DNA from 3 places in the Pseudoalteromonas sp. 68 DY56-GL68 genome. Region 3 is predicted to be linked to each of the others. Evidence: predicted binding sites of a transcription regulator. Region 3 holds the regulator's gene; each other region holds the start of a gene.
The links. Region 3 encodes FliA, which starts transcription of late flagellar genes. Its sites were predicted from a motif close to CTAAAGNTNNNNNNNNNNNNGCCGATA; they were not measured.
Positions count from the first base shown of each region.

Region 1: NYF15_RS06635 (DUF5610 domain-containing protein) is a predicted target of FliA. The motif match lies at 2,317-2,343, and genes of this name have one in related genera.
Region 2: pomA (flagellar motor protein PomA) is a predicted target of FliA. The motif match lies at 1,321-1,347, and genes of this name have one in related genera.

Region 1 covers NZ_JAOCZL010000009.1:14,555-24,795, reverse strand. The annotation lists gene NYF15_RS06645 (RNA-binding protein) at 1-350, shown strand, start outside; gene murI (glutamate racemase) at 310-1,104, opposite strand; gene NYF15_RS06635 (DUF5610 domain-containing protein) at 1,166-2,287, opposite strand; gene trmA (tRNA (uridine(54)-C5)-methyltransferase TrmA) at 2,453-3,550, shown strand; gene NYF15_RS06625 (DUF523 domain-containing protein) at 3,553-4,008, opposite strand; gene NYF15_RS06620 (thiol:disulfide interchange protein DsbA/DsbL) at 4,068-4,706, opposite strand; gene NYF15_RS06615 (thiol:disulfide interchange protein DsbA/DsbL) at 4,725-5,348, opposite strand; gene NYF15_RS06610 (serine/threonine protein kinase) at 5,381-6,355, opposite strand; gene ccoG (cytochrome c oxidase accessory protein CcoG) at 6,422-7,852, opposite strand; gene NYF15_RS06600 (hypothetical protein) at 8,136-8,495, shown strand; gene NYF15_RS06595 (hypothetical protein) at 8,495-8,701, shown strand; gene NYF15_RS06590 (UPF0149 family protein) at 8,703-9,317, opposite strand; gene NYF15_RS06585 (type II secretion system protein N) at 9,341-10,099, opposite strand; gene gspM (type II secretion system protein GspM) at 10,103-10,241, opposite strand, start outside.
Region 2 covers NZ_JAOCZL010000008.1:5,611-15,851, forward strand. The annotation lists gene NYF15_RS05365 (flagellar motor protein MotB) at 1-487, opposite strand, end outside; gene pomA (flagellar motor protein PomA) at 490-1,257, opposite strand; gene xseB (exodeoxyribonuclease VII small subunit) at 1,530-1,772, shown strand; gene ispA ((2E,6E)-farnesyl diphosphate synthase) at 1,778-2,665, shown strand; gene dxs (1-deoxy-D-xylulose-5-phosphate synthase) at 2,753-4,615, shown strand; gene NYF15_RS05390 (hypothetical protein) at 4,835-6,958, shown strand; gene NYF15_RS05395 (ligand-binding sensor domain-containing diguanylate cyclase) at 7,038-10,124, opposite strand; gene NYF15_RS05400 (phosphatidylglycerophosphatase A) at 10,158-10,241, opposite strand, start outside.
Region 3 covers NZ_JAOCZL010000020.1:197,419-207,659, forward strand. The annotation lists gene flhA (flagellar biosynthesis protein FlhA) at 1-1,970, shown strand, start outside; gene flhF (flagellar biosynthesis protein FlhF) at 1,991-3,466, shown strand; gene NYF15_RS12730 (MinD/ParA family protein) at 3,459-4,319, shown strand; gene NYF15_RS12735 (RNA polymerase sigma factor FliA) at 4,346-5,056, shown strand; gene cheY (chemotaxis response regulator CheY) at 5,097-5,480, shown strand; gene NYF15_RS12745 (protein phosphatase CheZ) at 5,498-6,265, shown strand; gene NYF15_RS12750 (chemotaxis protein CheW) at 6,281-8,563, shown strand; gene NYF15_RS12755 (chemotaxis response regulator protein-glutamate methylesterase) at 8,639-9,763, shown strand; gene NYF15_RS12760 (flagellar motor protein) at 9,756-10,241, shown strand, end outside.

The DNA.
Region 1 (10,241 bases), on a different contig from region 3:
GTGCTTTAGTGATTGCCGTTGTTGCATCACCGGTAAGTGAGGAGGCTGAAGTAAAAACAAAAACACTTTATGTTGGCAATCTTCCTTACCGTGCTAATGAAGGTGTCGTTCGTGCTTTATTCGAAGAACAAGGCAAAGTGTTCAACGTCCGTCTATTGAAAGATAAAAACACTGGTAAGCGACGTGGATTTGGTTTTGTTGAAATGGCTGAAACCGATGCAGACAAAGCAATCAATCAGTTGAATGATAGTGAATTCCAGCAACGCACTTTGAAAGTGCGTGAGGCAAAACAAAAACAAGAAGGTGAAGCTAGTAACTTTCGTCAGGAGTCTGATCAGTCAACTCTATAAGCTCGATGCTTAATTGCGAAGCATCAATAGGAGCCGTTGCGTAATAACGCAGCGGCTTTTTTGTATCTATTGATAAGTCAAATTGATGTTTCATTAATAAGCTACTTACCCTATTGGCAATCGCTTTACCGGAATCAATTAACTTTACCGGCTTCTCAAAGCGCATCGTTAATGTATTTGCTAATAAAGGAAAATGTGTGCAACCTAACACAAGTACATCAATATCATCAGCAATATTAAGTGAGGCTATTTCTTCATTAAACTCATAGTTAGATAATGAATGAGTATGAAACAATGTTTCAGCTAATTCTACCAGCTTAGTTGAAGCATATAAGCTCACTTTAGTATTTTTACCATGTTCTTTGATAAGTGCTTTAGTGTAATGACTATTTACAGTTGCAGGTGTGGCAAGTAGACCGATATGTTTTGTTTTACTTATTAAGCAAGCGGGTTTAATTGCAGGTACCACACCTACAATTTCAATATGAGTGTGCTTGCGAATGATGTTGAGTGCAGAGGTCGAAGCTGTATTACAGGCTATTACTAAGATATCAACTTTCAATGCACTACTTTCAATGAAATGGATTAAAGCCAGTAAGCGTTGAATGATCTTTTGCGGCGGTTGAGCACCATAGGGCAATAGTGCATTGTCCATAAAGTAACTATAAGTGGCTTCAGGTAGCAGTTGTTGAATTTGCTCAAGTACAGTAGTGCCTCCAATACCTGAATCAAATACCATGATATGAGCTGACAAACTACTTTCCCCTGAAAATCAAAGGTCAGCAGTTTGCCATGCAGTTATTTAAAAAGAAAGCTTACGCTTTTAGCTCTTCGATATCTGCGTTGATCTTATTCATCTGCTCAAGCATAGTCTTGGTATAATCAACTAACTTGCTCACTTCTTCTTTATCTTGATTTAACCACTCTAAAATACCGGCAAGTTGATTTTGTAAACCAAGTTCATTTGCCTTATTCAAGGTTTCTTTCAAGTCATCGTTAAATGGTGCTATCTTTTCTGCCACATCTTTTTCAGGAGTAGGTCTGACTTGTTCGTAGCCTTTTATGCTTGCAACGGTCTTTGTTTGTCTAAGATCCATAGAAAAGGCAACAAGCTGCTCATTACCTAAATTAAGTTCCTGCGCCTCTTTAAAAGCTTCATCTAATGAACCAGAAAAAAAGGTCTCGCTCACTCCTTGTAAATCTTCCATAAGCGCATTAATTGCTTCTTGCTCTCGTTCATTTAATTCACCATTCACTGACATCGAAAATGAAAGCTCACGAGATTGTGATGACTCACTTACAAATGCTTCATTTCCACCACGCTTACTATAAGCACTGGCAGATTGGCTAGTATACGCATCTGCAAAACTGATACTCACTTCATCGCCTTCTGCTGTCGTGAATGTATACTCAGCATTATTTCGTAAACTTACATACTGTGCTTGGCTTACCGATACAGAAGCTGGCTTAGGGTTAAAAAGACTTTCCTCAAGTTGATCTATACCATTGAAGATACCTTCTTTTGATTTCTCAATACCTTCTTCAATATCATCATTTAGTAGATTTGAACCTTTCAGCTCTTCATAAGCCTCATCAACTCCCATTTGAACGCCTTTTCGGGCTTCACCTAACATACTTTTAAGCTTTTCGTCATCTGCACCATCCGCTTTTGCTTTGCGAATAGCGCCGCCAACAAAATCAAGTACATTCTTAACGATTGCTTCAAAGTCAAACAGGGGCTTATCTTTTTTTTCTTCTACTACAGGTAACCCTAACTCAGCGGCAAGTTTATCGCCGAGTACTTTGGCAGCTAACTCTCGCCCTTTTTGCTGATAGCTATCATGAGCACTTTGAATTGTAGGCTGCTGCAATGGTTGCTTACCATTGTACTTATTTACGTTTGTATTAGGCATATAGCCTTGGTTGCCAATTTTCATGATCCGACTCCATGTGATGATTACCTCATTATCGGCTAAAAGTTAGAAAACTTAAGTTTTCTGTATAAAAAAACAACACCAAAAATAAGTAACAAAACTAGACAAATCTTCTATGCCCCCTACAATAGCGCCGATATAAAGCTAAGAGATAAAAGGTAATCAGCCATGGCGGTTATAAAAATTGATACAACTCAATATGATGCACAACTAAGTGAAAAGGAGCAGCGCATCTTTTCACAGTTTCAACGTTTCGGTGTTGAAAAGTTAGAAGTATTTAGCTCTGATCCAATTCACTACCGTCAACGAGCTGAGTTTCGCGTGTGGCATGAAGGTGATGATCTATTTCATATTATGTTTGATCAACAAACCAAAGAGAAAATTCGCGTTGAGAGCTTTGACCCTGCTGCGCCTTTAGTCGGTGAAGTTATGCAGGCGATGATTGAAAACTTAAAAGGGTGTGAAATCCTACGCCGCAAATTATTTCAAATCGATTACCTATCAACTTTAAGTGGTGAGATTCTTGTCAGTTTGCTGTATCACAAGCCCTTATGTGATGAATGGTTAGAGGCAATTAAAGCACTAAAAGCAAAACTCAGTACACAATTTAACATCGACTTTATTGGCCGCGCACGTAAACAAAAAGAAGTGATTGGTAATGACTACGTCGTAGAGCGCCTAAACGTTAATGGTAAAGAGCTTATTTATCAACAAGTAGAAAATAGCTTTACCCAACCAAATGCCAAAGTAAATATTAAGATGCTTGAATGGGCACAAGCACTTTGTGAGCCATTAGAGAATGATTTACTCGAACTATACTGTGGTAATGGTAACTTCTCGATTGCTTTAGCGAACTCGTTTGATCGTGTACTCGCAACTGAAATTTCTAAATCATCTGTTTACTCTGCACAATATAATATTGCACAAAATAAAGTGGATAACTTAGATATCATTCGCATGTCGAGTGAAGAGTTTACGCAAGCTATGAAAGGTGAACGCACGTTTTCTCGCTTAGAAGGCATTGATCTGAAAAGTTATAATTGTCAGAGTATTTTAGTTGATCCACCCCGTGCAGGAATGGATACACTCACCTGTGATCTCGTAGCCAATTACGACAATATTATCTATATATCATGTAATCCAGATACGCTTGAACGCGACCTTGAACACCTTAGTAAAACACACGAAGTTAAACGCTTTGCTATATTTGATCAATTTCCATACACGCATCACATTGAGTCTGGTGTATTTTTACAACGTAAATAAGTTCAGTTTTCTGCCAGTGCTGCAAATAGCGCTGGCAATTGCTCTTCACTGAACACCTCTATATTATTACTTTGTAATAACCGTGCGGTTAAACCCATCCCTATAACTTTATGCCCTGTATGGCTGCCATCATAGATAGTGTTACGCCCGCAGGATGGACTGGATTCTTTTAGTAAAGCAAAACGAATTTTATGCTTTTGGCAAATTTTTAAGGCTTGTTCTGCTCCTGCGATAAATTCAGCAGTGACATCTTCAGCATCTTTCGTTAACACTCGATCTTCTTTAATTTCAGCGGGCGGCCTTGGGATAGGTAAACCACCAGCCACTTCGGGACAAAAGGAAACTAACCTTTTTTGTTGTTTGAGTGATTCTAACCCAGGGTGTAATAGGTTTTGCGATTGGCCATCGTAGCGTACAGGACTCCCCAGTAAACAGCTTGATACTAAAACTTTTTCCATATGTTCTTCACCAATAAAAAAGCTCCGCGAGCGGAGCTTATTAATATACTTTGCTTATATTATTTATCAGCTAAATAGTTTATAAGGTCAGCCATACCTTTTGCATCACTGATACCTGACTCAGCACCTAAAATTAAACGATATTTACCATTCACAATGAATGTTGGTACACCTTTTAATGCGCCTTTTTGTTTGTAGTACTCTTGATCGCGTTTCATTTTTGATGCCATCGTACGTACAGAAAAGCTATTGTAGTATTTATCAAAATCAGCTTCCGTTACGCCTTGTGATACGAAGATATCTTTCATATCTGCTAATTCATTGATTCGTGCACGTTTACCATGAATATGATTAAAAACAGCAGCCACTAAAGCATCTTTTTGTGGTAACACAGCCGCAGTTGCATAAGCTTGGGCTAACATAGACTGAATTTCTGGATCACGAGGTCCTGAAAAGTCTACATGGCTCTTTTTAAAAGCAACACCGTCATTCAAAAGCGGCTTTAGCTGTGCAACGATTGATTCAAAGCTATTACAATGCGGACAATAAAATGAGAAAAACTCTTTTACTTCAGGCTTTTTAGAAGCGCGCGCATCAAATGCTTCGTAATGCTTACCTTCTTCATATTGTGCAGCCGCTGCATTCGCTGCCAATCCTAATGTCATCGCCAATAAGGTGGCTTTAACTAACTTAATCATTACTTCTACACTCCAAAATTATTGTTCTAGTAAAAACTTAACCAGCTCATCAAGCTGCTCTTGGCTCTTGATGGTGTTTAAGTTTATTTTATATTTATCATTTACAATAAATGTTGGTACGCCTGTTAGTGCACCGATTTGTGAATACTTATTTTGTTTGTCTTGCATCGCTTTTTCTGCACTAATTACTGGCATGCTTGCGATTTCAGCATCAAATACTTCATTACTAATACCGTTCGTTGCAAGTAATGCTTTCACATCTTTAATATTTTGTAGTGGCGCACGTTGAACATGGATGCTATGAAAAATTTGATCTGCTACTTGCTCACCCTTTCCTTGTTGCTTAGCAATAAGGTAAGCATAGCTTAGGTTACTCTGTGTTTGTTTTGACACCCCACCTAAAAAGTTAACGTGGTTTTTAACAAACTCAGTGCCCTCTGGCAGCGCTGCGGTCAATGCTTTAGCCACTGGCTCAAACTTAAAACAGTGTGGGCAATAAAAAGAGAAAAACTCTGTCACTTGCGGGGTAGCACTTTTTTCAACTTTCAATACTTCATACTGGTTACCTGCTTTGAAGTCAGCCGCAAATGCAGCAAAAGGTAAACATAGAATGAGTAGACTTAACTTTAATTTTTTAAACATTGTTTTCTCGTCTTTACTTATCTTTTTAAAATTTATGGTAATAATTTTAACGGGGCTTCTTGTAATGCCGCAAGCTGTTCTTTTAGAGCCAGTATTTGTTGCTCCCAGTATTTGTCTTCTGCGAACCAAGAAAAGTTCCGTGGAAATGCAGGATCATCCCAGCGTTTTGCTAGCCACCCCATATAATGCACCATTCGCATGGCACGTAATGGTTCGATGAGTTTAAGCTGATTATGATCAAAATCACAAAACTCTTCGTACGCCGCAACTAAGGTATCTAACTGTAACAGTTGGTTATTACGATCGCCACTTAACATCATCCATAAATCTTGAATGGCAGGACCTTGACGACTATCATCCAAGTCTACAAACATAAGTGCATCACCTGACCAAAGAATATTGCCAGCGTGACAATCACCATGCAGGCGGGTTGTTTCAACATTTTTATACTGAGCCGTCGTCTCGTTAATAACCAAATCCAAAATAGTATAAAACGGATTTTCAAGGGCCATAGGCACTAAGTTACTCGCTTGCAAATGAACTTTCGCTGTCTGTAAATATTCTTCGCAGCTAATTTCAGGGCGATGAGAAAAGGATTGTGCCTTTGCAGTTTGATGCATCCGCCCTATTAAGCGCCCAAGGACATCGAGTTGATCTAAGTTATCAACTTCAAAAATCCGCCCTCCTACGCTTGGGAATAATGCAAACAAATATCCATTATGTTCGAAGAGACTCTCACCTTCTCTACAAACCGGCGCAACAACAGGCACTTCAGCTTCCGCGAGTTCAAACGCAAAAGCATGTTCTTCAAGTATTTGCTCCTTAGTCCAGCGTTCAGGCCTGTAAAACTTAACAACATAACGATAACCATCCTCAGCTTTAAACTGATAAACACGATTTTCGTAGCTATTTAAAGCCAATAGCCCTGACTCTGCGTAAATTCCGATACTTTCTACGGCATCTAAAATTGAATCTGGCGTAAGGTCGACAAAACTAAATTTACTCATAACGTCCCATTATATAAAAAAAGCGGGAAAACCCCGCTTTTTATTGTATGTGCTCAGTGTACTTAATTATTGTCCCTTAAAGAAGTTGCTGGGCTGTGAAATCTGCACATCAGGCTCTGAATCGACAGAAAGTACAAACTCAAACTTAGTCATAGGCTTTTTCAAATCATAAGGGTCGACGACTAAAGATAGAGGCACATTGTATGATTCCCCAGAAGGAACAGTAAATGTTTGTTTACCTATATATTCAAAGTTATCTAACCCTTCTACAGCAATATTAAAGGTTTGCTCATACTGTGCTTTATTGATGACTTTAAGTGTATAGGTATTCTCTACCAAGCCATTAAAGTCAACGCGATAAAGTTGATTTCGGTCACGAATAATATCGAGTTCCATCGGCTTGCGCATCGCAATATTTGCAACCAGTGCTCCTGTTAAAACAACAAGAATTACCATATAACCTATCAACTTAGGACGTACAGCATGTGTTTTATTTTCAGGTGTTTCTAAGTTACGTTCTGTTGTGTAGGAAATGAGTCCTCTTGGATAATTCATTTTATCCATAACTCCATCACACGCATCAATACAAGCACCACAGTTAATACACTCATACTGCAGACCGTTACGAATATCTATACCCGTTGGGCATACCTGTACACACAAGTTACAATCTATACAGTCACCCAGTCCCAACTCTTTCGGGTCTTGTTTACGTGAGCGAGGGCCTCGGTTTTCACCACGAGCTTCATCATAGCTCACCGTGAAAGTATCTTTATCGAACATAGCCGATTGGAAACGTGAATATGGACAAATATGTAAGCACATAATTTCGCGCATCCAGCCTGCATTCCCATAAGTACATACCGCAAATAAGGCAATACAGCCATAGGAGTAAGCCGTTGCATCGAGTGTAAATACGTCAGGAAGTAAGTCTCTTATCGGTGTGAAATAACCAACAAAAGTCAAAGCTGTATAGAATGAGAATAGCCACCAGCTACTATGTTTTGCGGTTTTTCGCCAGAACTTGTCAAAATCCATTGGCCGTTGATCGAGTTTTTTTCGCTGATTAGCTGTGCCTTCAAACTTCTCTTCAAACCAAATAAAAATAAATGTCCAAACCGTTTGTGGACATGTGTATCCACACCAAACTCGCCCGTAAAAGGTCGTCACTAGGAATAAAGCAAACGCTGCTAACATCAAGATAAACGCTAAAATAGTAAGGTCTTGAGGCCATAGGGTTAAACCGAAAATATTAAATTTTTGACCAACAAGGTCAAATAATACCGCTTGTTGACCCTGAAAGTTAATCCAAGGCAGCAACATAAAAGCAAGCATGCCAATAAAGCCAATACGCTGTCTCAATAGTTGATGTAAACCGGAAACAGCTCTTACGTATATTCGGTTGCGAGGGTTAAATCTATCATCAAGGGAAGCGTTTTCCGGTTTCTGGATCTTTACTTCCGTTGGGATATTTTTAACCTTAATTTGTTTATCCATTAAAATTCCTCAACGCCACTAGGAAATAAATACTCAAACATTATGTTTGTAGTTTACAGATATAGACAATCCGTGAATAAATTAGAATGCATCTCATTACGTTCAAAGATTTCTGAAATTTCCAATTCATCAAAATCATTATACTCAATCTCTAAAAAATTTCAGGGATTGATCACGAATATGTCTGCTTAAATTATTTCATCGTATCTGCTTGCTTTTAAATTGGCCATTTTATTAAACTTGCAACCATACCTTATTCATTCAGATCAAAGTTTGTTGTGCTATGAAAAAATTTCTCATTTTAGTGCTTATAATTTTAGCATTATTCACTATTGATCACCCGTTGATCAAAGAGCCAAGAGAGAAACTACTCGGTGATGGCATTGGCTTTCTTTCCAATGCTAGCAAAGTCAACAGAAGCCCTGCCGCAAACATGGCAAAAAATAATATTAAGTCACAACTAAATTTGTCAGCTTCTGAGCAGGAATACGTCGAAGAAACATTCATAACCGATGAGAAGTTGCAGGTATTTCACCTACGCTATTGCCGAGAGAAAGATATCAACATCTACTTTTATGGTGAGCGTTTAGAGAATGTATGTAGTATTGTTTCAAGTGCATTGAAAGAAAGGCTAAATAAGTGATGGATTTTTCGACTCTGAATAAAAAAGCCAGTGATTCATTTGCAAAGCAGCGTAACTTACTAAAAAAATTAGCTAAGGGACGAACACTATACTGTGAAACCTGCAAAGGTGTTCTTACCCTTGATTTGCAAACAGACCAACCAGGAAAAGGCGTTGTACGCTGCAAAAATGGTTGTACTGATATTATTTTGGAATTAGGTAGTTAGCCTAATTCCAACCCTCATCATTGTACAGCTGACTGTTCATAGCAACCACCTCAATTAACTCAGCAAAGCCCGCTGCAAACTCCCCCATCAACTCGTATTGTTGCTGACAAAGCTGCCCCTCTGTTAGTTCATATTCACTGGCAATTGCGGCAATATCTAATTGCGATAAGCTAAAAAAGCCTAAACTTTGATGAGCGGTATCTAGTGCGGCTTTAAACTCTTCACTAAGCAAAGGCGCCGCTAATAATTTAGCAATATAGTCTTTTGCTCCAAGTAAGAAGCCTTGACTCCAATGCTGGCACTCTTGAATATCCAAATATTGTTGCTGTTTTGAATTGACCTGCAAACTGACAGGCAAACTAAACCCAGTTCCAAAAACCTGCTCACTGATCTGCTGATACAATGCCATAAATGCAAACAACACCTGTTCATCCATTTGCCCATCACATCCTGGGCAAACCTGTTCGAGCCACTGATGGACATCAAGAGGTTCTGGCGCACAAATAACAGCAAATAAGTAGCCTTGTGTTTGCGCTAAAGACAGGGCACTTTTTTGCTCTGAAAGAAAGTGTGTTAATAACACGCTTTGTTCAGGTGAAAACTCAGGAATTTGCATATTACTTCTACTATTTACCTAAATTAGAAATTTAATGGGTAACGACCTTCACTATCAGGGCGACCAAGAAATTTAGTTGCATCATGTACTTCTTTAGGAAGACTTGCTTCTGGTTTGATATACCCTGCAACCTTAAAGTCTAGATTCGCTTTTAACGTTGCATCCGCTTCTAAACCTAAGCGGTTTTCAGGGTCAACTAGTACAGCGATATCACCAGACTTACAGCTTAAACGACCACTTAAAGGCCCAACACTAAACCAGCCATTTAATCCTTTGACATCAATGTTTGGACTCGCTATTTCACCTGCTAACGTATCGCAGTACGGTTGACCTGAACTGTACTCATCTAAGTCAACAATTACACGCCCTTGCGCACTAACAGGGAGTGGTAATTGTAAACGCGCCATTGCACGTTCAACGGTTAATCTTAAAACTGCATTCTTGATATCTATGGCTTGGTTAAACAAACCATATGAAAAGTCAGCACGACCGGAGATATCAGCTTTGTCTCTAGGATCACCAAAGCGCACTGTACCAACGAGCTTGCCACTAAAGAGTGACCAGCCCGAAATCTGCCAACGCACATTATTCAGTTGTTCATTTTCAAAACGCGCTTGCATGACACGCCCATCCCATAATGAACCGCTGGCTTTACCTAGTTGTAATTGTTTAGGTAGGTATGGAGCGGCTAAATCAAGCGCTACAGCAGCCGGTGTTTTCACTATAGTGAAGACCAAAAAGCACAGTAAAAAAATGGCGACTAATAAAATTGTTTTCTTCATCGTCTACTTCTCTAATACCAACCGACTTACACGAACAAAGCCTGATTTATCATCTTTACTTAAATCCAAATTCTCAATAAGTACTCCTTGAGAATTAACAAGCTCATCAAGCCATTCAACTAATTTATTGAATTCAACAGAG
Region 2 (10,241 bases), on a different contig from region 3:
GTTGTTCAAGTTGTTGCGCAATTTTCTTCACAAGCTCGTTGGTTTGTTCTTGATTCGCAGCGGAAATAGATTGATCCATCGCTTGTTCTTGCGCTGTACTTTGAGACTCACCGCCACGCTTGTTACCACGCTGCTCTTGACGTCCACCTGCTGAGCTTTCATCACCGGCTTGGAATTCCAACATTTGCTGGGTCATTTCAACCGTTTGTTGTTGAATTGTTTCGATAGGCGTAGGCTCGGGTTTACCTGGCGTAAACTCCATGGCTATTACTGAAGTTCCTTTTGGGATGTCTTTTACTTCAATTTTGTTTTGCACACCAAAAGCAAACTTCATTGAGCCAGCAATTTGCTTAAACTTAAGAACATCCATTTCAGAAAAGGCAAGCAAGAGTACAAAGAAGCACATTAACAGTGACATTAAATCTGCGAAGGTTCCCATCCAAGCTGGTAAACCCGGAGGTGGACATTTGCACTCTTGATCAGACATGCTTACTCCTCAGTATCCACTTTTCGTTTAGACTCTGCTAAGTAGTTTTTCAAGATACCTTCTATTACTTTCGGGTTTTGACCGTCTTGAATACCTAGTACTGCGTCGAGAATTAAGCGTTGATTAAGAGCCTCTTCGTCTTTACGTAGCTCTAGTTTGACCTGAATTGGAATAGCAACCACGTTCGCTAAGAAAGCACCATATAATGTCGTTAATAGTGCAACGGCCATCGCAGGACCGATAGCTTTAGGATCATCCATATTTGATAACATGGCAACAAGGCCAATTAGCGTGCCTATCATACCCATTGCAGGAGCTATGTCGGCTAACGATTTAAATAGTCCCGCGCCATGTTCATGACGAGTTGCAGTAAGTGCGATATCTTTTTGCAAGGTAGCACGAACCACATCGGCGTCATGACCATCGACGAGCATATCAACGCCCTTGCGCATAAAGCCATTAGGAATTTCAGCTTCTTCGAGTGCTAAAAAACCACCTTTACGTGCTGAATCAGCTAACTCTACAGCTTTCTCTATTAGCTCTTCTGGAGATTCTATTTTGAACATGAAAGCTTTCGCGGCAACTTTACCTATGCCCAAAAACTGACCCATAGTAAAGTTTGACAACACAATGAAAATAGAGCCGCCAAATACAATGACCACCGAAGGGGTGTTATAAAACATTGCAACTTGGCCATCACTACTTAACACCATCGACATAGCAATTAAGCCTATGGCACCAAGAATACCTATTATGGTTGCTAAATCCACATACCCCTCCAGAGGAACAATTGCACGATACCCTAAGGCATCAAATTTTTATTATTAACTGCTTATCGGCAAGCAATTGAAATACTTAAATCATTAAATGAATTAATTTTATTTTAATGTAAGTTTCTCAAGCTACAAGTTTATCTTGTGTCTAAAAGCGTAAAAATAGCATATTGGCGTTGCTTTATGCGTAAAAAAACACATCATTCTTTGACCTAGTTTAGCATTCCCCCTAAAATTGGCCTCACTTTCTATCAGCTAGTGAGGCCACTATGGCAGCGAAGAAACCAGAAAACTTGAGCTTTGAAGAAGCCTTGGATGAATTATCTAATATTGTTGTACAAATGGAACAGGGTGACTTGTCATTAGAGCAATCTCTTAAGCAGTTTGAACGTGGTATTGCATTAGCTAATGCCTCATCAGGTAAACTACAACAAGCAGAACAAAAAGTTGCCATACTTATGGGTAACGATAGCCAAGCTCCACTGAGCAATTTCGATTCAAATTTGGACTAATTTCAGTGCAATTAATAGACCAACTGCAAGATGCTCGCAATGATGTTGAAGCAACACTTAATCACTATTTTGATCAGCCTTTAGATACCGAACAAACAATAAAAGAAGCCACTCATTATGGCGTGTTAAATGGCGGCAAACGATTACGTCCTTACCTTGTTTATGCAACAGGTAGGATGATGGGGGCACAGAAAAAAGACCTCGATATTCTTGCAGCAGCCATTGAGTGTATCCATAGCTATTCACTAGTTCATGATGACTTACCAGCAATGGATGATGACGATCTGCGACGTGGCCGCCCTACTTGCCATATAGTTTATGGTGAAGCAAACGCTATTCTTGCAGGTGATGCACTACAAACACTTGCCTTTGACTTAATTGCCAATCATCCTTTTTCTGTACCGCCAGCGCAGCAAATAAAAATGATCGCCTCATTAAGCAAAGCCTCAGGTATTGAAGGTATGGTAGGTGGTCAAGCGCTTGACATTAGTGCGACGAATAATGAAATCAGTGTCGAACAATTAGAGCGTATTCACCAACTGAAGACAGGGGCACTGCTTAATTGTGCAATAACCCTAGGTGCATTGTGTGCCAATCAGTGTGACGAACACACATTAAAACAGCTTAATTTGTTTGGACAAGCGATAGGTCTGGCTTTTCAGGTACAAGACGATATCCTAGATGTCGAAGCAGATACAGAAACACTTGGCAAACCGCAAGGGTCAGATATTGCAGCAAATAAAGCAACCTACCCCGCTCTTTTAGGACTGGATGGCGCAAAGCAAAAAGCGCAAGATTTACTCGCGCAAGCACATCAAGCTTTAGAGGCGATTAATTTCGATACGAGTGAACTGGCAAGGCTTGCCAACTATATTGTTGAACGCAAATATTGATGCGTAAAACAACGACAAAATAACTAAAAAATCAGAGTCACAATAAGCTATAATGCACTCTGGTTAGCGAAGGATGTATATAAAATCATGACACTTGATAGTAGCAAGTATCCATTATTAAGTTTGGTTGACGAGCCAGCACAGCTGCGTGATTTAGCGCAAGATAAATTACCTGCGTTTAGTAAAGAGTTACGCGAGTACCTGCTTAACTCAGTCTCGCAAAGTAGTGGTCATTTAGCCTCAGGGTTAGGCACGGTTGAATTAACTGTCGCTCTGCATTATGTTTATAACACGCCCTCTGATCGACTCGTTTGGGATGTAGGCCATCAAGCCTACCCACATAAAATTTTAACGGGTCGCCGTGACCAGATGCATACTATTCGTCAAAAAGACGGCTTACACCCTTTCCCATTTCGCGAAGAAAGCCAGTACGACACATTTAGTGTGGGTCACTCAAGTACATCAATTTCAGCCGCGCTAGGAATGGCCATTGCCGCTGAAAAAGAAGGTAAAGATCGAAAAACCGTAGCTGTTATTGGTGATGGTGCGATTACCGCAGGTATGGCATTCGAAGCGATGAACCACATGGGTGATGTAAACCCTAACGTATTAATTATCTTAAATGATAATGAAATGTCGATTTCTGAAAACGTGGGTGCACTGAACAATCATTTTGCACGAATCTTATCAGGTAGTTTTTATACCAACATCCGTGAAGGCAGCAAAAAGCTGCTATCAGGCTTGCCTCCAGTAAAAGAGCTTGCAAGTCGCATGGAAGAGCACTTAAAAGGTATGGTCATCCCTGGCACTTTCTTTGAAGAGCTGGGTTTAAATTATATCGGCCCGATTGATGGGCACGATGTAAATATGTTGGTTGATACCTTACGCAATATGCGTAACCTTAAAGGCCCACAATTACTGCACATAAAAACGCAAAAAGGGAAAGGTTATAAACCTGCTGAAGCGGACCCTATTGGCTACCATGGTGTACCAAAATTTGATCCGAGCATGTCAAAACTACCCAAATCAAAACCAGGAGCCGCAACATTCTCTAATGTATTTGGTGACTGGCTTTGTGATATGGCTGCACAAGACGACAAGCTGATGGCGATTACCCCAGCAATGCGTGAAGGCTCAGGCATGGTACGCTTTTCGAAAGAATACCCCGAGCAATACTTTGACGTTGCTATAGCGGAGCAACATGCAGTAACACTGGCAGCAGGTTTAGCATGTGAAGGCTTAAAACCAGTTGTTGCCATTTACTCAAGCTTTTTACAACGTGCATATGATCAGCTCATTCATGATGTGGCACTACAAAACCTTCCTGTTTTATTTGCCATTGACCGTGCAGGTATTGTTGGCGCAGACGGGGAAACTCACCAAGGTGCCTACGACCTAAGCTTTATGCGCTGCATACCGAACATGATTATCATGGCACCAAGCGACACCAATGAGTGCCGACAAATGCTTTACACTGGTTACCAATGTAATCAACCAGTGGCTGTTCGCTACCCGCGTGGCAGTGCGGGCAATTGTGACGTTGAAACGCAAATGAGCGCAATTGAAATAGGCCGTGCACGCACTATACGCAAAGGCAGTAAAGTGGCGATTTTATCGTTTGGTACATTACTAGAAAACGCTGAACTGGCGGCAAAAGAACTCAACGCCAGCTTACTTGATATGCGTTTTATTAAGCCGCTTGATACACACGCTATTGATGACTTACTCGCAGAGCACGATATACTTGTGACATTAGAAGACAACGCCATTGCTGGCGGTGCTGGCTCTGCAGTAAATGAGTATTTAGCAACCGCTAAAGCGAATGTGAAAATATTAAACTTAGGTATTCCTGATGAATTCATTAAGCATGGCACTCAACAAGAGATGCATGCAGAAATGGGATTAGATCCCCAAGGAATAGTAACCAGTATCAACGCATTCATAGCCTGACATTAATTTACAAAAAGGAGCATAGAGCTCCTTTTTTTATTTATAGAACAATCACATCCAAAAAAATTGAAAAATAATTAATTTTTCTGCATCCAATCATACCCCTTCTTCGTTTATTCAATGAGGTTAACCCGTGAGCAAGTAATATGCTTTTAAGCTGTGCTAAGCAAAACCGATGTCTGTTCACATTTGATGGAATATTAGAGAAGGTATGAACAAATGAAAGCGTTTAAAAACAACCTAGCAGTAGAACAAATCGACACTCAATCTAAACTTATGAAATTAACAATTTCGGCCTTAGCACTCGCTGTTACGATTGGTATTGCAGGCTGCAGTGGCGATGATGGTAAAGACGGTGCAGCAGGTCAACAAGGTGTTGCAGGACAAGATGGTTCGGATGGAATGGATGGGCAAAATGGTGCGCCAGGCTTTGCGGCAGCCACCTTTATTCTAGCTAACAATGGCGCTGATAACGCAGGCACAGTCAACTTGATTGATCAAAATGCGGCTAAATTAAGTACGTTTAATAGCGGCGCCAACGAAGGTGTTGCATTCGATAGCCTAGGTAATTTAGTGCAAGCAGCGGATTCTGGTAATGGCTCGTTAAGCACCGTATGTCAGGTGCTCAGTCGTAGCGATGGCAGCTACAACAGCAGTATTGATCGTATGATAAGCGGTACTAACACAACCCTTGTCAACCCTAAGGGTATTCATGTATCTCACAAGCATGGCTTGGTGCTGATTGCTGATTTTAATGCGATGCAAGTCACTGTATTCGGTAAAGAAGCTGCAGGTGATGTGGCCCCACTTGCAACAACAATCACAGCTGCAAAACCATGGGACTTAACCTACGACGATGACAACGATCGTTTATACGTTGCACTAACTAATGGTGATGTAGCAGTTTATGACAATTACGTCAGTGGTGGCTTTGTCGCAACACCAGCCCGAACAATTACACCTAGCGATGACAATGGTGCTAAAGTTTCAGTCAACATTCATGGCATCGCGCTTGATATGCAAACTAACACCTTAGTACTCTCTGATGTAGGCAGTGCATCAGATGCAACAGATGGTGCAATTTTTGTTATTTCTGATGCATCACAAGCCAGTGGCATGGTCGCGGTAGATCGTCATATTGCAGGGCCTATGTCTATGCTAGGTAACCCAGTTGATATAAGCCTCACAGGAAGTGACTTAAGAGTCGCTGAAAAATCAAATGACGCAGTTCTGGTCTTTAGTAACATATTTGCAGGCCCAAGCGGTGATATTTCGCCAGACTTAGTCACTGCGACCACAAAACCAGAATCAATTACAGAAACCATCATGCATAACGATATGCAAGATAGCTCAGATAGTATCATGGTAAATATGCCACTACTTGGTGTTGCAGTCAGCAGTAACCCAGGGACTGCAGGCCCTACTACAGGGCAAATTAGTCGTTTAAATGCTCCTTTAACAGCCGAGCTTGCGACTTATAATGCAAGCCAAACCATTGAAAGTGTTGCATTCGACAAATCAGGAACCAGCTATGCCACATTTGATAATGCAAGCACGTCAATTGGCGGCGTTGCAATTTCAACTAAAGTGGCGACTTCTCGTGATGGCGAAAGTTTTTCAATGGCTCAAGACAGATTAATTACCGGCGCAAATACCGGTATTATTTCACCGAAGGGGCTTGATGTAGCATCTGATGCTGGCATGGTATTTGTTGCAGAATTCAATCCAACTACACCTGGGGTGCTGATATTTTCAAGCTGCGCAACAGGTGATGTAAGCCCACTCATGACACTGACTCCTAGTGCTAGTGCACGCCCTTGGGATGTTGACTATGACCCTGCAACAGATAAAGCGTTTGTTGCACTGACCAATGGGACGGTTGCAGTATTCGATGAAGTTAAAAGCAAATGGCTAGCGGGCATGACAACTATTTCCGGTGAAGATCGCTTAATTACTCCTGCATCGGGTGGTACTGCATTTGTGGCGCCAACAAACATTCACGGCATAGACTACGATCCAACCAGTGACTCGTTAATTATCTCTGATGTAGGCAGTGCTGCGGATGCAACAGACGGTAAAATTTACGTGATAAATAATGCTTCAATGGCAAGTGGTTTAACCAACGTTAGCGTTAACATCGCAGGCCCCGCTAGTCAGCTTGGTAACCCTGTAGATATTATGTACACAGGCAGCCATCTCTATGTTGCTGAGAAATCAAACGGTCTAGTAATGCGTTTCGATAATATTTTAAATAGCCCCGGAGGCGATATAGCTGCAGATGTCAGCTACTCATTTACAGCGCCTGAGTCGGTGGCTATTTTACCAGCTTGGCTTAACCACTAAACCATCAATAGGCGTTTAGGTAACAAGCGCCTTGGTTGGCCTCCAATGCCTTATCTAGCCCTAGATAAGGCATTTTTATTTAGCGCATCCAGATTTTAATATCTGCTAGACCATTAGCCTGAAGAGCGCTGAGTTGCTGATCAACATTTTGAGTTTGTTCAAACTCAAATGCGTCAAGCTGCTCATCAAACGTTATATTAGCCACCCCGTCGCCACCACGCTTTTTAACTTGATGTAGCGCGATATCTGCAAGGTTCACTGATGTTTCCCAACCAATAACTTGCCCACCTAGCAAAGGAAGCGGATAAAAAGACCATCCAAGAGAAGCAGTAATGGTTGTTGACTCTCCATTTGGAAGTCTAAATGCATTACCCGCAATAGCCTCACACAGTTCAGCTGCATAACTATCTATACCAGAACGTTTAAAATCACGCAGTAAAAGTAAGAACTCATCACCACTCCAACGTGCAACATAATCAGAGCCTTGGGTACGACTATTCAACAGTGTAGCCATTTGCTGTAAGCAACTATCACCAGCCAGCGGTCCATAGGCGTCATTGATACGGCTAAAATTATCAAAGTTAATAATCATCAATACTAAGGATTTACCCTGCGCTTGCAGTGATTGCGAGTTACGCTGGAAGTGCTCAATATCCTTAGGAAGTTGATCAAATAAGAAGCGACGACTACGAAGCCCGGTAAGCTCATCTGAGTGACTAACTAATTTAAGCTGTGAGTTCACTTGATTAAGCTTATCGTTCGCTTCACGAAGCTCTACGGTGCGTTCTGTTACTAAGCTTTCAAGGGCTAACTGCTTGCGTTTTTCTTGCGCTCTAAACACCCAAAAGACAAGATAAAATAATAAAATAAAACTGCTTGTAATGAGCAATCTAAAATAAATAGTTTCATCAAATCGTTGCGGCACAACAAACGCATATTCTGTTCTGCGCGCTTTCTGCCAGTCTTCACCGCGGCGTTTAGCTTCTAGATGAAATAAAAAAGAACCCGGTGGTAAGTTAGTGTAGATTGCTTCGCGACGTGTGTTTGCATAGCGCCAGTGACTATCTAACCCACTTAATCGGTAACGGAATTCAATACTTGAAGGAGCATAATAATCGATAGCAGTGTACTTAATGGTGACATCTCGCTCATCAATTTGTAATTCAGGTTTAGCACCTAGCGAGGCCGTACTCATTTGGCGAAGAGGTGTGGTAATGTTTTCAATACGTGGTTTAAGCGCTTTAACACCAAATAGTTCAACACTTTTAGGTATTTCAACGACCCCTTGTAGACTTGGATACCAAATCGAATTACCAGTGTCCGCCACCGCATCATGACCAAGACCTGCACAACATTGGCTAGCTTTACCATCAAGCTGGCGGTCAAATGACGAAATAACCTGCTCAACTTTCAAGCTCTCAATGTCAGTACTAAACTGCTCAACAGGCATACGGTATACGCCTTTCATGGTACTGACCCAAATACGCTTTAGTTGTTTGTCGTAGACAAGACTGAAAATAGAGCCATAGGGTAAACCGTCAGTAGCATCTAGCTGACGCCACTGCCCTTGTGTACTGCGATAAAATAAGCCATCATTCAAAGAGCCAATTAAAATACCCACACCGTCGATATTTAAAATACTAGTCACATACGCACTCTCTAAACTGGTCTGATCGCCAATTTTCTCAATACCGCGGTCGGTAAAGTAGTAAGCACCTTTACTTGTGCCAATTAAGCCAAAGTTTTGCTCATCCAGTACGTAGGTTATAAATTTACTGCTTAAAAAAGCGTTGTAAGCGAATGGCGTTAATCCCCCATAACTCAACCGATACATGCCTCGACCCGTGCCAAGCCAAAAACCACCTTTGTTTGAACGGCTAATTGCAAATACGGGGTTATCACGAAGAGCTCGACCAGGTACCGTATATAGACGCTGGTTTTCATAATAAAAAACGCCTCGACCAGTGGCAATATAAAGGCGGTCGCCATCAAATTGTAAGTCATGCACCGCAGCCCGACCAAATTGATTGCTGGGTATTTGATTTACAAAATTTTTATTGTAATCGAAGTAACCAACACCACTACGGTTAGCAACCCATAACTTACCGTCAGGCGCTTGGCTGATCGCCATCACCGCTTCGGTCATATTTGAAATAGCAGAGTGGCGCTCTATTCGCCCTTCGTGAGCAAGCCACAAACCTTCACTAAAGCTTGCCAGCCAAATATTATTTTGATTATCACGAAAAATGTCAGCAAACCAAATGCTCTGATCTAACTGACTAGGCTCAACCCACTGCCAGTCACCTGAGTTATCTCTAAATAATAAACGACCATAGGTGGAAATCCACAGCGCACCATCTGAATCGCTCATAAACTTGTAAACAGCTGAGTTACTCGCGTTAGGGAGTGGGAATGGACGCAGCTCATCATCTAAATCAAGAAAGTATGCACCCAGCTCCGATGCCAAATATAAGTTCCCCTCAAGCCAAGCCATATCATGGATAATGGTCTGCGCTAGGCGCTCGGGTAATGACACTTTTGCGGTAAGTTCTAAACGTAGTTTTGCAAAGTCAGATGAAGTATTGGTTAAACGTAATAAGTGACGCTCATTGACCAACCATATACCTTCTGGTGATAGCGCCATTTGACTGACTGAACCGACAATTTGCGTAATTGGTGTGGCATTGGATACAGGCACGACCAAGGCTGAATTTTGATTTAATGTAACCTGATTACGTGCTACGAAATAAAGGCCATTGGCTGCAATCCAAATACTGCCTTTTGAGTCTTCAAGAATATCGCGAACAGGCCCTTTTACGTTAAAGGTTTGCGACATCATAGTTTTAGGGTCAAGTGTTACCAAACCATTTTTGGTACCAACCCAAAGTAACCCAGTGCTATCTACCAATAGCTTATTAATACCATTACTAGGTAGAAAATCGCTATTTTGTGTATTGAAGTTAGTAAAGGTGTTTCCATCAAAGCGGCTTAGGCCAAACTGTGTGCCTAGCCACATATAGCCTTGCTCATCTTGAGCAATACTTTTTAAAGATTGTGAGGGCAAGCCATTTTGGATATTCCACTGTTTAACGACGTAGTCGGTAATAGACGCAAATGCAGACGTGCTGCAAAGCATCAACAAACAGAGAATTATAAATCGCATCATATACTTGCCACCAAGTAACACCTAACTCATCGTTTAAAAAGGTAAATAGCCTGCTTTAAACAAGGCTTGAACACAAATTAATGAAAATATACCTGCTAAAATATCATCAGCCATGAT
Region 3 (10,241 bases):
CGTTTAATATCGCACTCGCACTTGTGGTACTTCTGGTCACGGTTTATACCATGAAGCCACTTGAGTTTGGCATGTTTCCAGCCGTATTATTAATCGCCACGATTATGCGCCTTGCACTCAATGTTGCCAGTACTCGTGTTGTGTTACTTGAAGGCCACAACGGTGGTGACGCAGCAGGTAAGGTTATCGAGGCATTCGGCTCGGTGGTTATAGGTGGTAACTATGCCGTAGGTTTAGTGGTCTTCCTTATCCTCATTATCATTAACTTTGTTGTTATCACCAAAGGTGCTGGCCGTATTTCTGAAGTGTCAGCACGTTTCACCCTAGATGCAATGCCAGGTAAACAAATGGCGATTGACGCCGATTTAAATGCCGGTTTTATCAGTGCAGAGCAAGCGCGTGAGCGCCGTGATGAAGTAACTCGTGAAGCTGATTTTTACGGTTCAATGGACGGTGCAAGTAAGTTCGTTAAAGGCGATGCCATCGCCGGTATCGTGATACTTGTAATCAATATTGTTGGTGGTTTATTTGTTGGTATGATTCAGCACGACTTAAGCTTTAGTCGAGCGATGGAGGTTTATACCCTGCTAACGATTGGTGATGGCCTAGTAGCGCAATTACCATCACTGTTACTTTCAATTGGTACGGCGATTGTTGTGACGCGTCAAAATGAGTCGCACAACATGGGGGAGCAGTTTAAAACTCAGTTAGGTAACGAAAAATCTTTATATATTGCATCGGGTATTCTAATCACTATGGGCTTAGTGCCAGGTATGCCGCATATCGCATTTTTAAGTTTAGGTGCATTGCTTGGCTATCTTGCATATTTCACGCAAAAACAAAAAGCAAAAGCTGAAGCAGAGCAAGCAGAAATCGAAGCAAATGGCGGAGCACCAGGCACCGGTGTTGCTAATAAACAAGAGCAAAAAGAGCTGGGCTGGGATGATGTTCAGCAAGTAGATGTTATTGGTCTAGAGGTTGGTTATCGTTTAATTCCACTTGTTGACCAATCACAAGGCGGAGAACTACTTAATCGCATTAAAGGCGTGCGTAAAAAACTATCTCAAGAACTTGGTTTCTTAGTACCTCCTGTGCACATTCGCGATAACTTAGAGCTCGATCCAAATGCATATCGCATTACGATGATGGGTGTATCAAGTGGTGAAGGTGAATTAAAGCACGGTGATGAGCTGGCAATTAACCCAGGTCAAGTATTTGGCCCAATTAAAGGTGTTGAGACAAAAGATCCTGCATTTGGCCTTGATGCAGTATGGATCAAGCCAGATCAAAAAGACGAAGCCCAATCTCTTGGTTATACGGTTGTTGATTCTGCGACTGTGGTTGCTACACACATTAGTCAGTTGCTCACGAATAGCGCAGCCTTGCTACTTGGACATGAAGAAGTACAAAACTTATTAGATATGTTAGCGAAGAGCCATCCACGTCTTGTTGAAGGATTGGTGCCTGACGTTCTACCACTCACTACCGTTGTAAAAGTACTACAAAATTTACTTAATGAAGGGGTGGCAATTCGCGATATGCGTTCGATTGTTCAAACCCTTGTTGAATATGGCCCACGTAGCCAAGACCCTGATGTGCTAACGGCTGCAGTGCGAATTTCACTACGTAGACTTATCGTTCAAGATGCTGTTGGTATGTCTTCTGAGATCCCTGTCATAACCTTGGCGCCTGAGTTGGAACAGATGTTGCATCAGTCACTTCAAAATGCAGGTGACGAAGGTGCCGGAATAGAACCAAGCCTTGCAGAGCGACTTCAACAATCATTGAATGAAGCGCATCAAAACCAAGAAATGGCCGGTGAACCTTCAATACTGTTAACGTCAGGAATGTTACGCACTGTGTTATCTCGTTTTGTTAAGTACACGATTCCAGGTTTAAGGGTCATGTCTTATCAAGAGGTACCAGACGAAAGACAGATTAAGATTGTCAGCTCAGTAGGCCAACAATAGGATAGTAAAGGGGTTGAACCATGAAAATTAAACGTTTTTTTGCTAAAGATATGCGCACTGCACTTAAAGAAGTGAAAGATGAGTTAGGTGTTGATGCGGTTATTATGTCAAATAAAAAGCTCGCTAACGGTGTTGAAATCGTTGCAGCTGTAGATTACGACAAAGCAGCCCCAAAAGCCGAAGCCGCGCCCGCAGCAGTGCAATCAAAACCTGCGCCACAGCCTAACTTTGTAAAGCCTGAACCAATGCGTGCTAAACCTGAGCCGCAAGCAAAAGTTGCTGATAGCCTACAAGCGTTACTTGAGCGTCAAGCCCCACGCCCTCGTTCGCCTGAGCTTGCATCTATGTTTAGCCAATCTGGTATCGATACAGGCGAGCACTATCAGCCTAAAGAGTCAAGCTTTCAGCAGCAACCTGAGTTTGCTCAAAAGCCACGTTACCAAGAACAAGCTGCACCTCGTGTGCAAACGCAAGCTCATAGCTTAGGTTTTGATGACTTAGATGCAGGCTTTGATGATTTAGATTCGCCTGTTGAGCAGAAAAATTCTGCGCCTGCTAATCAATCAGAAATGGCGACAATGCGTGAAGAAATGAATGCGATTCGTCAATTACTTGAACATCAAGTATCGGGATTAATGCAGCAAGATATGGCCCGTCGTGATCCAACTCGTGCGTGTATGATTGACCGTTTAGCGGGGATGGGAATTGAGCGTGATGTTGCTGAGCAAATGGCGTGTTTTATTCCTGACGATGTTTCACGTCAACAAGCTTGGCAAGCACTCCTGCAAATGGTTGAAAACCAAATGCATACGACCAATAACGAAATCTTACGTCAAGGCGGCGTGTTTGCACTTGTTGGGCCTACAGGTGTTGGTAAAACAACCACTGTTGCTAAGCTTGCTGCGTTAGGTGCGCAAAAATACGGTGCTGACAAAGTTGCATTAATTACGACGGATACATACCGTATTGGTGCCTACGAACAACTTGCTACTTATGGCCGTATTATTGGCTGTGGTGTTAAACAAGTAAAAGATGCAAATGAATTAGCTGAAGTGCTATACCATTTACGTAATAAGCGACTAGTATTAATAGACACAGCAGGAATGAGCCAACGTGATTTACGTTTGACTGAGCAGCTTAATACACTAATGCGTAATCAGCGTGTTGATATTCGTAGTTACTTAGTATTAAGTGCTACAGCACAAATAAATGTGTTGCAAGAAACCGTAAGACACTTTAAAAAGGTGCAACTAAGTGGTTGTATATTCACTAAGTTAGATGAATCACTAAGTTTAGGTGAGATTATTAGCATAGCGATTCAAAATCGCCTTCCGATAGGGTATCTTACTAATGGTCAGCGAGTTCCTGAGGATATTCGTGTTGCAAATGCCGAAAAACTAGTGAAAAAGGCTGAACAATTGTATTTAAAACGAGCAAAAGCACAACATTCACGACGTCAAGCAGTAGCGTCGAGCACAGTAGGGATGTATGATTAACACAGTATTAGATCAAGCAAGCGGCCTGCGCAAAATGAATCAAAATAATAATAGTGGCGTTAAAGTAATCGCTGTGACTGGCGGCAAAGGTGGTGTGGGTAAAACCAATGTTTCATTAAATACCGCTATTGCACTCGGTCAGCAAGGAAATCGAGTATTAGTTCTCGACGCCGATTTGGGATTGGCAAACTGTGACGTCATGCTTGGCCTTCGTGTTGAACGTAACTTATCTCATGTTTTATCTGGCGAATGTGAGCTGGATGAAATCCTTGTTGAAGGCCCTGCGGGAATTAAAATAGTTCCTGCAACCTCTGGTTCGCAAAGTATGGTGGAACTTAGTCCTTCTGAACATGCTGGCCTTATCCGCGCGTTTAGCGAATTAAACACTGAGTTTGATATATTAATTGTCGATACCGCCGCGGGTATTTCTGACATGGTATTAAGCTTTTCACGTGCAGCACAAGATGTTGTTGTGGTTGTGTGTGATGAACCTACCTCGATTACCGACGCCTACGCACTCATTAAAGTACTGAGTCGTGAACACGGTGTGTATAAATTTAAAATTGTTGCCAATATGGTCCGCAGTATGCGTGAAGGCCAAGAATTGTTTGCTAAACTATCAAAAGTAACCGATCGTTTCTTGGATGTATCTATGGAATTAGTTGCAACAATACCGTATGACGAAAATATGCGTAAATCGACTCGACGCCAAAAAGTGATTGTTGAGTTGTTTCCTAGTTCGCCAGCAGCAGTCGCATTTAAAACATTAGCAACAAAAGCAGTTAAGTGGCCAATACCAAATCAACCATCAGGTCATTTAGAATTTTTTATTGAAAAACTAGTAAACGGCTAACTATGACAACATCGGTGAATAAAGCGATGGGATATCAATCAGCAAACAATTTGAATGCGATTGTCGAAAAGCATGCCTCTTTAGTCAAAAAAGTGGCATGTCATTTAATTGCTCGTTTACCCGCCAGTGTTCAATTAGACGATTTAATTCAATCAGGCATGATTGGCCTTATTGAAGCATCAAAAAACTTTGATGCGAGCAAAGGGGCAAGCTTTGAAACCTTCGCTGGTATTCGCATTCGTGGTGCGATGCTTGACGAAATTCGTCGGGGCGATTGGGCGCCTCGCTCTGTTCACCGAAATGCCCGCCTCGTTGCTGAAACCATTGCCTCATTAGAAAGTACTTTAAATCGAGAGCCAAAAGATACAGAAGTTGCTGAAAAACTTGATATTACGCTTGATGAGTACCATCATATCTTACATGATGTAAACTCCAGTAGAGTACTGGGTATTGAGGATTTAGGTGTTGATGAAGATGTCATCACACCAATGGGCCAAGATTTAGCACTAGACAAACCGTTTAATAACGTTAAAAATGAACGGTTTAACCAATCTCTATTAACGGCTATTCAATCGTTACCAGAAAGAGATGCGCTTGTTTTGTCTTTGTATTACAACGATGAAATGAATTTAAAAGAAATAGGGCACATACTCGATGTAAGTGAATCGCGTGTGAGTCAAATACATGGTCAGGCGATGATTAAGCTCAAAGCAAAAATCAATGACTGGATTAATTAGTAGTAAGTAAATATAGGTTCAAACCTCACCGGAGGATGTTTTGGATAAAAACATGAAAATTCTTGTTGTTGATGATTTTTCTACAATGAGACGTATCATTAAAAACCTGTTAAGGGATTTAGGTTTCACCAATGTGCAGGAAGCTGATGATGGTTCAACAGCATTACCAATGCTACAAAATCAAGAATTTGATTTTGTTGTCACCGATTGGAACATGCCTGGCATGCAAGGTATTGATTTGTTGAGAGCAATTCGTGCCGACGATAGCCTAAAGCATATTCCAGTGCTGATGGTGACAGCTGAAGCGAAAAAAGAACAAATTGTTGCTGCTGCTCAAGCGGGTGTTAATGGTTACATCGTTAAACCATTCACTGCTGCGACACTGAAGACCAAATTGGAAAAAGTGTTTGAACGTTTAGGTTAATCTAAGGGGAGAGGCTTATGTCAGCACTTGCTGCGCCTCAAATAAGTTTAGAGCAAGCTCGTCAACTTGTTGAGTATCTTGAAAATGGTGAACAAGAAAAAGCAGATAAGCTAATACTTGATACAGCATCAAAAGAACAATCAGAGTTGTTTGCAGAGGTCGGAAAATTAACGCGACAACTCCATGAAGCGCTAAAAAACTTTGATCTCGATACGCGTTTAACAGGCTTAACAACGGAAGCAATTCCTGACGCTAAACAGCGCTTAAATTATGTCATGGAAATGACAGAAAGCGCCGCTAATAAGACCATGGATGCAGTGGAAGCAAGTTTGCCAATTGCTCAGCAACTTGCAGACGATATAGCGACGATAAAACCTACATGGGATCGTTTGATGAATCGAGAAATTGAGCTCGGTGAATTCAAATCATTATGTCATAGCTTAGATAAGTTTATGAACAGCTCGCAAACTAAAACAGATGAGCTACAAGGCTTGATGACAAATGTGTTAATGGCACAAGATTATCAAGACTTAACAGGGCAAGTTATACGCCGAGTCATCGAGTTAGTGCGCGAAGTAGAAGACAGTTTAATCAATCTTTTAACTGTGTTTGGCAGTCAAGAAGATGGTCATCAAAAACAAGAAAAACAGGCCATAGAACAAGCACCTGCACAAAGCGATACGCTAGCAGGTCCTGAAGGGCCAATTATTGATAAAGAGTCTCGCGATGATGTTGTCTCAGGACAAGATGAAGTTGATGATCTATTATCAAGTCTGGGCTTCTAAGAGGAGAGTAGCTGCATGAGCTTTGAAGTCGATGAAGATATTTTACAGGATTTCCTAGTTGAAGCTGGGGAAATCTTAGAGCTTTTGTCAGAGCAATTAGTCGAACTGGAAAATAACCCAGAAGATAAAGATTTATTAAATGCTATTTTTAGAGGCTTCCATACCGTAAAAGGTGGGGCTGGCTTCTTAAGCATGACAGAACTTGTTGATGCTTGTCATGGCGCCGAGAATGTCTTTGATTTATTACGTCAGGGCGGGCGCACTGTTACATCTGAATTAATGGATGTTATTTTACAGGCTCTCGATACAATAAATGAAATGTTTACGACCATTCAGAATCGTGAGCAGCCAGAGCCTGCGGATCCTGTCCTCCTTGAAGCCCTTCATAAATTAAGTCACCCACCAAGCGCTGAAGAACTTGCTGGTGAAGACACATCAATAACAGAGGCTGTTAGCACCGCGCCTGAAGAGCCACTTGTTGAAGAACCTCTCATCGACAGCTCAGAAGTAACTGCTGATGTGGCAACGGATAACACCGATGAAGACGACCCGTTTGCATTTGATATGTTGTTTGACGGTGGTTTGGCTGATACTCAGCCTGATGCACAAAATATTGATGAAATAACCGAAGATGAATTTGAAAGCTTACTTGATGAGCTACATGGTAAAGGGCAAAGCCCTGCAGCTGTTGAAGCAGAAAAAGTAAGTAATGACAGTGATGATATCACTGATGATGAATTTGATAGTTTGTTAGATGAACTTCACGGAGTTGGTAGCTTTGGTGAAGTAAAATCAACGAGCACACCAGAACAAGTGTCGGCTGAAAAGCCTGTTAGCACAGCATCACAGCCTGCTGGCAGTGAGGGTGACGATGAAATCAGTGACGATGAATTTGAAGCCCTGCTTGATGAGTTACATGGTAAAGGAACGGCGCCTAAATCATTAGAGCCTTCATCACCAGCACAGCCTACAGAGCCAAAAGCGCCTGAAGCTGCGAAAGCTGAGCCTAGTAAACCAGTGCCTCAAGCAAAACCATCAACCCCTCCTCCTGCAAAAGCGGCTCAGCCTGCTCCTGTTGCAGCTAAAGCAGAGCCTAAGCCAAGTGCCGCTGCGAAAAAAGCACCTGCACCACAGGCGGAAACGACGGTACGTGTTGATACTAAACGTCTTGACGAGATTATGAACATGGTTGGCGAACTGGTACTTGTTCGTAACCGCTTAGTCAGTCTTGCTAATAATACCAATAGTGAGTCTATGGGTAAGGCTATCTCGAATTTAGACGTTGTCACAGCTGACTTGCAAGGTGCTGTGATGAAAACACGAATGCAGCCGATTAAAAAAGTATTTGGCCGTTTCCCTCGCGTTGTTCGTGATTTAGCACGTAGTTTGAAAAAAGATATTAATTTGCAGTTGGTTGGTGAGGAGACTGATTTAGATAAAAACTTAGTTGAAGCCCTTGCTGATCCACTTGTGCATTTGGTCCGTAACTCAGTTGACCATGGTATTGAAATGCCTGATGTACGTGAGGCCGCAGGCAAGCCTCGTACAGGTACTGTTACGCTATCAGCATCACAAGAAGGCGACCATATTCTACTTACCATCCGTGATGATGGTGCCGGTATGGACGCTGAGAAACTGAAAAAGATAGCAATCAGTAAAGGTGTTATCGATCATGACCAAGCTAGCAGACTATCTGATACAGAAGCGTATAATTTAATTTTTGCTCCTGGCTTCTCAACGAAAGAAGAGATTTCTGACATTTCGGGCCGTGGTGTGGGTATGGATGTGGTGAAAACCAAGATTACCCAATTAAATGGCTCAGTGAATATTCAGTCAGAACTTGGGGTCGGTACTGTACTTGAAATTAAAGTGCCGCTTACATTGGCCATTCTTCCAACATTGATGGTTATTGTTGGAGAGCAAACATTTGCGTTGCCACTTGCAGGTGTTAGTGAAATTTTCCACCTCGACTTAACCAAGACGAATGTTGTCGATGGGCAGCTGACGATTATTGTTCGTCAAAAAGCTATTCCGCTCTTTTATCTAGAGCATTGGTTAGTGAAAGGTGCAAATAGCCAAGAACGCAAAGCCGAAGGACATGTTGTTATTGTTCAAATAGGTACAAAACAGGTGGGCTTTGTTGTTGACTCATTGATAGGTCAAGAAGAAGTCGTTATCAAACCGCTAGATGCTTTATTACAAGGTACACCAGGCATGGCGGGTGCGACGATTACCTCTGATGGTGGGATTGCACTTATTTTAGATGTGCCAAGCATGCTTAAACATTACGTTGGCTAGCATTATTTAAACTCACTATTCTAAGTGCGCATTAATAGTGCGCACTTACACTGAACACATAACAAGAGAGTGCCAATGGCAGTCAAAGTATTAGTAGTCGATGATTCGAGCTTTTTTCGCCGCCGTGTTAGCGAAATTTTAGAGCAAGATAGTAATATCCAAGTTGTAGGCTTTGCCGTGAATGGCAGAGAAGCTGTTGATAAGGCAAAAGAGCTTAGGCCTGATGTTATTACTATGGACGTTGAAATGCCTGTTCTTGATGGTATTAGTGCCGTCAAAGAGATTATGGCTGCAACACCAACGCCTATTTTAATGTTTTCTTCATTAACTCGTGATGGTGCAACAGCAACACTTGACGCGCTTGATGCGGGGGCTTTGGACTTTTTACCGAAAAAGTTTGAAGATATCGCTCGAAATAATGAAGATGCAATCGCACTTTTACAAAATAAAGTAAAAGAAATTGGTCGCCGTCGCATTTCACGTTTTACACGTCCTGCTCCGCCACCTAGTCCTGCATCTACAAGCACAAGAAGCGGTGGTATTGTTCAGCCTGATCGTAGTTTCAGCCGCCCAGCACCAGCTCCGGCTTCATCGACGAGCAATGTGCGAGCTTCAGGCAAGCAGTATCAAGTTGTCGCAATTGGTACATCAACAGGGGGCCCTGTTGCTTTACAAACCATATTAACTCAATTGCCAGCTAATTTTCCGCACCCTATTTTGCTGATTCAGCATATGCCTGCTGCATTTACACCTGCTTTTGCTGCGCGACTAAATGGTTTGTGTAAAATTAAAGTGAAAGAAGCGCAACAAGGCGACCGATTAGTACCAGGCACCGCTTATTTAGCACCGGGTGGTCAGCAAATGCTGGTAGAAGGGCGTGGAAGCTCTCGAACATTACGTGTTTTCGAGGATGATAGTCCTCGCATTACATACAAACCGAGTGTGGATGTAACATTTGCAAGTGCTGCTAAAGCATTTGGTGGTGATGTATTGGCAGTTGTACTTACTGGTATGGGGGCTGATGGTCGAGATGGTGCCCGTATGTTAAAACAAGCTGGTGCGACGATATGGGCGCAAGATGAAAAAACCAGTGTTGTTTATGGTATGCCGCAAGCCGTTGCCAATGCAGGCCTTGCTAGTGAGAGCTTAGCGCTTAACGACGTTGCTGCACGTTTAACACGAGAGACCGGTTGTGGATAAACTGTCGTTTCTTGGTTTAATTGTTGCTGTTAGCGCCATTGCTTTTGGTTATGCGCTTGAAGGTGGGGTGGTAAGCGCTCTATTTAATGGCCCCGCACTGATTATCGTGCTAGGTGGTACCTTAGGCGCTGTAATGTTACAAACACCAAGCAGTGTATTTTCTAAAACAGTAAAAATTAGCCATTGGGTATTTTTCCCCCCTTATCACGATATAGATGCAGCCATTGAGCAGGTGAAGCGTTGGTCTCAAAAAGCGCGCCAAGAGGGGTATCTTTCGCTTGAAGACGAGTCCTTAGCACATCACGATCCTTATGCGGCAAAAGGGCTAAGTATGTTAGTTGATGGAGCCGGTGAAACTAAGCTTAGAGACACACTTGAAATCGACTTAATGCTCGAGCGTGAAAGGTTAATGGAAGTGAGCCGTGTATATGAAGCCATGGGTGGCTACAGTCCAACCATTGGTATCTTAGGTGCGGTA